One region of the Allobosea rubneri genome, then DNA from elsewhere that is predicted to be linked to it. Evidence: predicted binding sites of a transcription regulator. Region 1 holds the regulator's gene; each other region holds the start of a gene.
The links. The regulator HrcA, encoded in region 1, represses chaperone genes, less so after heat shock. The targets are predictions, from matches to a motif close to GTTAGCACTCNCNNNNNGNGAGTGCTAAC.
Positions count from the first base shown of each region.

Region 2: groES (co-chaperone GroES) is a predicted target of HrcA. The motif match lies at 1,325-1,353, and genes of this name have one in related genera.
Region 3: groES (co-chaperone GroES) is a predicted target of HrcA. The motif match lies at 810-838, and genes of this name have one in related genera.

Region 1 covers NZ_JAWDID010000037.1:48,756-51,019, reverse strand. Annotated here, with positions in the region: gene RKE40_RS20645 (cupin domain-containing protein) at 1-14, shown strand, start outside; gene RKE40_RS20640 (ankyrin repeat domain-containing protein) at 18-626, opposite strand; gene hrcA (heat-inducible transcriptional repressor HrcA) at 674-1,756, opposite strand; gene rph (ribonuclease PH) at 1,899-2,264, shown strand, end outside.
Region 2 covers NZ_JAWDID010000006.1:85,424-87,687, forward strand. Annotated here, with positions in the region: gene groL (chaperonin GroEL) at 1-926, opposite strand, end outside; gene groES (co-chaperone GroES) at 969-1,256, opposite strand; gene RKE40_RS06140 (MarR family winged helix-turn-helix transcriptional regulator) at 1,570-2,025, shown strand; gene RKE40_RS06145 (PaaI family thioesterase) at 2,131-2,264, shown strand, end outside.
Region 3 covers NZ_JAWDID010000031.1:14,522-16,785, forward strand. Annotated here, with positions in the region: gene RKE40_RS18750 (DUF982 domain-containing protein) at 1-397, opposite strand, end outside; gene RKE40_RS18755 (usg protein) at 446-715, opposite strand; gene groES (co-chaperone GroES) at 977-1,291, shown strand; gene groL (chaperonin GroEL) at 1,350-2,264, shown strand, end outside.

The DNA.
Region 1 (2,264 bases):
ACTGGATGGAATAAAGCTCAGCGCCCGCCCTTTGCGGCGATCAGCTTCGCGACCTCGCTCTGGCCACGCTTGCGGGCATGCTGGAGCGGGGTGACTCCGTCCTTGTCGGCGAGATTGGGATTGGCGCCGGCATCGAGCACGAGCTTCGCCACCTGCTGGTGGCGCGGCCCGCCATCGCCGAGGATCACGATCTCCAGAAGGCAGGTCCAGCCGAGATTGTTGACGTGGTTCACGTCGATGCCGCTGGTCAGGAGCAGCTTCACCGTCTCGACATGGGCGCGCTCGCAGGCCGGGATCAGCGCGTCGCCGCCATAGCGGTTGCGCAGCGAGAGATCGGGCTTCAGCGGCAGCATGGCAGCGATGATCTCACTACGGCCGGCGGCCCCGGCGAGCAGCCAGGGCGTGTCCTGGTTGGCTGCCCGGGCATTCAGGCTCGCACCGGCCGCGAGCAGCGCCTTGGCGACCGCGACATGGTTGCCGGCTACGGCGCGCAGCAGCGGGGTCTGGCCCTGCCCGTCGCGCTGTTCGAGGTTGGCCCCGGCCGCGATCAGCCGGCCGACCTCGGCGAGATTGCCGGAAGACGCAGCGGAGAGCAGGTCCACAGTTGCCGCACCAGCGCCCGTCATCAGCATCGCCCCCGCCAGAACACCGGCCAAAAGCCGCCTAGTCCGCCTCATCGTCCACCTTCGAGCAGCCGCCCGACCACCCGCGCGGTATAGTCGACCATCGGCACGATCCGGGCATAGTTAAGGCGCGTCGGGCCGATGATGCCGACCACGCCGACGATGCGCTGCTCGCCGTCGCGGAACGGCGCGGCGACGATCGAAGAACCCGACATCGAAAACAGCTTGTTCTCGGAGCCGATGAAGATGCGCACCCCGTCGCCGGCCTCGGCCCGGGTCAGAAGGTCGATCAGCTCGGTCTGCGTCTCGAGATCGGCGAAGAGCAGGCGGATGCGCTCGAGATCCTCCTGCGCCTTGAGATCCTCGAGCAGATTGGCCTGGCCGCGGACGATCAGGTGCCGGTCGCCGGAGGGACCGGACGAAGTCGCGATGCCGCTTTCGACGAGACGCGCCGTCAGCCCGTCGAGCTCGCGCTCCATCTCGGCACGGCTGTCGTCGATCTCGCGGCGGATCTCCGCCAGCGTCTTGCCGGCGATGCGGGCATTTAGGAAATTGCCGGCCTCGACCAGCGCCGAGGCCGGCAGGCCCGGCGGCAGCGCGAGCAGGCGGTTCTCGACCGTGCCATCATCGGCGACCAGCACGACGAGGGCGCGATTGGCATCAAGCCGGACGAACTCGATATGCTTCAGCCGGGCATTGGCCTTGGTGGTGACGACGACGCCCGCTCCGCGCGAAAGACCTGACAGCAAGGCGGAAGCCTCGGTCAGCGTGCCGTCGAGGGTGCGCCCGCTTGCAGCCGCGCGCATCTGCGCCTCGATGCGGGTCCGCTCCTCCGAAGTGAGGTTGCCGACCTCCATCATCGCATCGACGAAGAAGCGCAGGCCCCGCTCGGTCGGCAGGCGCCCGGCCGAGGTGTGGGGGGCGTAGATCAGTCCGGCCATTTCGAGATCGGTCATGACATTGCGCACCGTCGCCGGCGACAGCGTCATCGGCAGGAGGCGCGCGATGTTGCGCGAGCCGACCGGCTCGCCGGTGGCGAGGTAGCCATCGACGATATGGCGGAAGATTTCACGCGAGCGCTGGTCGATCTCGACCAAGCCGCCCGGTGTTTCCGGGCGCGTATAGGCGCTCATCTGGCGGCAAGGGGCCTGTTGTACATGCTCCATTGTCCCTTCGCGGGCGCGGCGGATCAAGCGGCATCTGCACGGCCTCGCCTTGCCGCCCCATCTTGAAACGCCTACAAGCCGCCAATCCCAGAAAAGCAGGACGATGACGATGAGACCCTCCAAGCGTGCCGCCGACGAGATGCGCAAGGTCACGCTCGAGCGTGGCGTGGTCCGCTATGCCGAGGGCTCCTGCATGGTGAGCTTCGGCGAGACCAGGGTGCTCTGTGCCGCGACCGTCGAGGAAAAGGGGCCGCCCTGGCTGCGCGGCACCGGCAAGGGCTGGGTCACCGCCGAATACTCGATGCTGCCGCGCGCCACGCACGAGCGCACCCGCCGCGAGGTCACCTCCGGCAAGCCCTCGGGCCGCACGCAGGAGATCCAGCGTCTGGTCGGGCGCAGCTTGCGCGCCGTCGTTGATCTCACCGCGATCGGCGAGCGCCAGATCGTCGTCGACTGCGACGTGCTGCAGGCCGAT
Region 2 (2,264 bases), on a different contig from region 1:
AGCTTGATGCCGAGGTCTTCCGAGATCATCTGGCCGGCGGTCAGGATCGAGATGTCCTCGAGCATGGCCTTGCGGCGATCACCGAAGCCCGGAGCCTTGACGGCCGCGACCTTCAGGCCGCCACGGAGCTTGTTGACGACGAGCGTGGCCAGGGCCTCGCCCTCGACGTCCTCGGCGATGATCAGGAGCGGCTTGCCGGTCTGAACGACGGCCTCGAGGATCGGCAGCATCGCCTGGAGCGACGACAGCTTCTTCTCGAAGACGAGGATGTAGGGGTCCTCGAGCTCGGCGACCATCTTCTCGGCATTGGTGATGAAGTAGGGCGAGAGATAGCCACGGTCGAACTGCATGCCCTCGACGACGTCGAGCTCGGTCTCGGCGGTCTTGGCTTCCTCGACGGTGATGACACCCTCGTTGCCGACCTTCTGCATGGCGGTCGAGATCATCTTGCCGACCGACTCGTCGCCGTTCGCCGAGATGGTGCCGACCTGCGCGACTTCCGCGTTCGAGGTGACCTTCTTCGAGTTCTTCTTCAGGTCCGAAACGATCGCCTCGACGGCGAGGTCGATGCCGCGCTTCAGGTCCATCGGGTTCATGCCGGCGGCAACCGCCTTGGTGCCCTCGCGGACGATGGCGGCGGCCAGAACGGTCGCGGTGGTGGTGCCGTCACCGGCGGCGTCGTTCTGCTTCGAGGCCACTTCGCGCACCATCTGGGCGCCCATGTTCTCGAACTTGTCGGAAAGCTCGACTTCCTTGGCGACGGTGACGCCGTCCTTGGTGATGCGCGGGGCGCCGAACGACTTCTCGATCACGACGTTGCGGCCCTTCGGGCCGAGCGTCACCTTGACGGCGTTGGCGAGGATTTCGACGCCGCGCAGCATGCGGTCGCGGGCATCGGTGGAGAACTTGACGTCTTTGGCAGCCATTTGACTACTCCGGATTGAGGATTTGAAGGGTCGTCAGGCCGATCAGCCGATGACGCCCATAATGTCGGATTCCTTCATGATCAGGAGATCCTGGCCGTCGATCTTGACCTCGGTGCCGCTCCACTTGCCGAAGAGGACGCGATCGCCCTTCTTGACATCGAGCGCAACCAGCTTGCCGGCGTCGTCGCGGGCGCCAGGGCCCACGGACACGACCTCGCCCTCCTGGGGCTTTTCCTTGGCGGTGTCGGGGATGATGATGCCGCCCTTGGTCTTCTCTTCGCTATCAAGGCGACGGACCACAACGCGGTCATGCAGCGGACGGAACTTCATGGTTCTGTCTTCCTCTCGGTCAAATTCTGGGCGGGCTCTGGCGCTAGGCTGGCCCGTTATGGGTGCCTGTTAGCAGTCTCCTAACGTGAGTGCTAACGGGCAGGGCGGAGATAGGGGCGCCCCTTTCCCGAGTCAAGGAAGCCTCCGCGCAAAAGGTGAATGCGTGACTCATCCCTGCCGGCCCGTGCGCTCGTGCCGCATGCCGGAGCGGCAGGCCGGGCATGGAAAACGTGATCGTTTCTAGGAGTTTAGAGTTGCCGTTCCCTCGAAAATCCGGTTCCCACTTTTCCGCGCAATGAACTATCCTGCCGTGATGACCACGCCCACGCCCGACCCGCGCCTCGACGAGATCGCCCGCTCCTGTGTCGCCCTGCATGTGCGGATGACGGCGCGTGCCGTGACCCGGGCCTATGACGAGGCGATGCGGCCGAGCGGGCTCAAGATCACCCAGTTCGTGCTGCTCTCGGCGCTCTCGACCGGGGCTTGGCGCTCGGTCACGGAGCTGGCCGACCGCTTCGCCCTGGAGCGCACGTCCTTGACCCGGAACCTGCAATTGCTGGCGGCCGAGCAATTGATCGAACCCGTCGATTGCAAGGGCAGGGCGCTGGTCTATGCGGTCACCGACAAGGGCCGCGCCGCCATCGAGGCGGCGATCCCCTATTGGCGCGCGGCGCAGGACCGGATCGAAGGCGGGCTCGGCCGCGAACGCTGGGGCGAGACCCGCGATGCCCTGAAGGCGGTCCGGCGCGCCGCCCGGCAGACGACCTGAGCGACAAAGACCGGCTGGAGGCCGCGCGCGCTCGCAGCAGCGCTTGACCGCGCCGCGCCTTCCTTTTTATCGTGTATCTACACGAAATGGATCGAGGCCTTGCCCATGTCCCGCAGCGTCGGTGTCGTCAGCCGTGATGTCCTGCTCGCGGAGGACGGTGCTTCCTTCCTGCGCGGCATTCTCGAAGGCCGTCATCCGGGCCCGCCCTTCGCCGATGCGATGGATTTCGATCTCGCCGA
Region 3 (2,264 bases), on a different contig from region 1:
CCCTGCGACCTCCAGCGAATGCAGCGACGTAGGGCGCGAGAAGATCATGCTTTTCCGCCCATGACGCGAACAGGCCGCGCGCCGTATCCGCTTCGATCTCTCCGCGGATCGCCGCCAGGCAGGCCTTCAGCGCGAAGCCGTGGACCGCATCGCGCCTGCTAGCCGGCCAGTCGGCCAGGAACATATAGGCCTCCATGGCGGATGCGATCGCCGCAGGATGCCCAAGCCCGGTCAGGATCACGACCGGCCTCTCGAAGTCGTCTGATGTCATCATGCAGTCCTCCCTCGGCGGGGAGCGATTGCCAACGTTGCCATAGCCATATCCTCCTGGAAGCAACATGGATCCGGTTTGGCTGATCGCCGCAGCGAGCGCGCTGTCGCGGTCGGCGGCTAACATGATTTTGGGAGGCTTTCCCGCGGGGTAAAGCCCGCCGAAACATCGACGTCATTGGAGCCGGAACTCGCCGCTGACCGCGCTGAGATCGGCCGGGCCGATCAGGTCCTTGTGAGCGACGCTAATGCGGAACAGCTTGCCATCAAGCTTGGCCCGCCAGAAGGCGAGGAACTTGTTGAGCTCGGGAAAGCGCGGGGCGAGATCGTAGTCCTGCCAGATATATTCCTGCAGGATCGAAGGGTGGTCGGGCAAGCGGTAGAGGATCCCGGCGGTGGTCAATCCGTAGCCGGCGATCTGGCGGGCGAAGTCCGTCGAAGCCATTCCTTTCAGCTCCCTTGTTTCACTGCGCCGATGGCAGCGGATTTCCAACGCCCTGGCAAGCCCGAAGGTTGCGTTTGCGCTGCCTTTTCAGGCTGTTAGCACTCGTCCGAAAAAAGTGCTGCCAGCCTCTTGAAGGCAAAAATCGGGCAACCTAGATCATCGCGCGGGCACGGCGGCTCGGGGCGCGCGGAACCTCGTCGCGAGACCCGCACAGGGCCGGCCCGATTTGACATGTGACCGACATGGAAATTGGAGGAACTCATGAAGTTTCGGCCACTGCATGACCGCGTCGTCGTGAAGCGCATCGACGCCGAGGAGAAGACCAAGGGCGGGATCATCATCCCCGACACCGCCAAGGAAAAGCCGCAGGAGGGCGAGGTCGTCGCCATCGGACCCGGCGCCCGCGACGAGACCGGCAAGCTCGTGCCGCCCGACGTGAAGGTCGGCGACCGCGTGCTCTTCGGCAAATGGAGCGGCACCGAGGTCAAGATCGATGGCGAGGAACTCCTGATCATGAAGGAGTCCGACATCATGGGCGTCGTCGAGGCGACGGCAACTCTGAAGAAGGCGGCCTGACGGGGCCTTCATCCCATCTCATCAACCTGAAACCTCAAGTCTGAAGGAGTGAGGAATCATGGCTGCGAAGGACGTTAAGTTTTCGCAAGACGCGCGCGAGCGGATGCTGCGCGGCGTCGACACGCTGGCGAATGCCGTGAAGGTCACGCTGGGGCCCAAGGGCCGCAATGTCGTGATCGAGAAGTCGTTCGGCGCTCCGCGCATCACCAAGGACGGCGTCACCGTCGCCAAGGAGATCGAGCTTTCCGACAAGTTCGAGAACATGGGCGCCCAGATGGTCCGCGAGGTGGCGTCGAAGCAGAACGACGCGGCCGGTGACGGCACGACGACTGCTACCGTGCTCGCCCAGGCGATCGTCCGCGAAGGCGCCAAGGCGGTAGCTGCCGGCATCAATCCAATGGATCTCAAGCGCGGCATCGATCTCGCTGTCGAGGCGGTGACGAAGTCGCTCGGCGAGCATTCCAAGACCATCACCGGTTCGGAGGAGGTCACGCAGGTCGGCACCATCTCCGCCAATGGCGACCGCACGATCGGCGCGATGATCGCCGAGGCGATGAAGAAGGTCGGCAACGAGGGCGTCATCACCGTCGAGGAAGCCAAGACCGCCGAGACCGAGCTCGACGTTGTCGAAGGCATGCAGTTCGATCGCGGCTATCTCTCGCCCTATTTCGTGACCAACACCGAGAAAATGGTCGCGGAGCTTGAAGACCCCTACATCCTGATCCATGAGAAGAAGCTCTCAGGCCTCCAGGCGATGCTGCCGCTGCTGGAAGCCGTCGTGCAGACCGGCAAGCCGCTGCTGATCGTGGCGGAGGATGTCGAGGGCGAGGCTCTCGCCACGCTCGTCGTCAACAAGCTCCGCGGCGGCCTGAAGATCGCGGCCGTCAAGGCTCCGGGCTTCGGTGATCGTCGCAAGGCCATGCTGGAGGACATCGCGATCCTGACCGGCGGCACCGCGATCAGCGAGGATCTC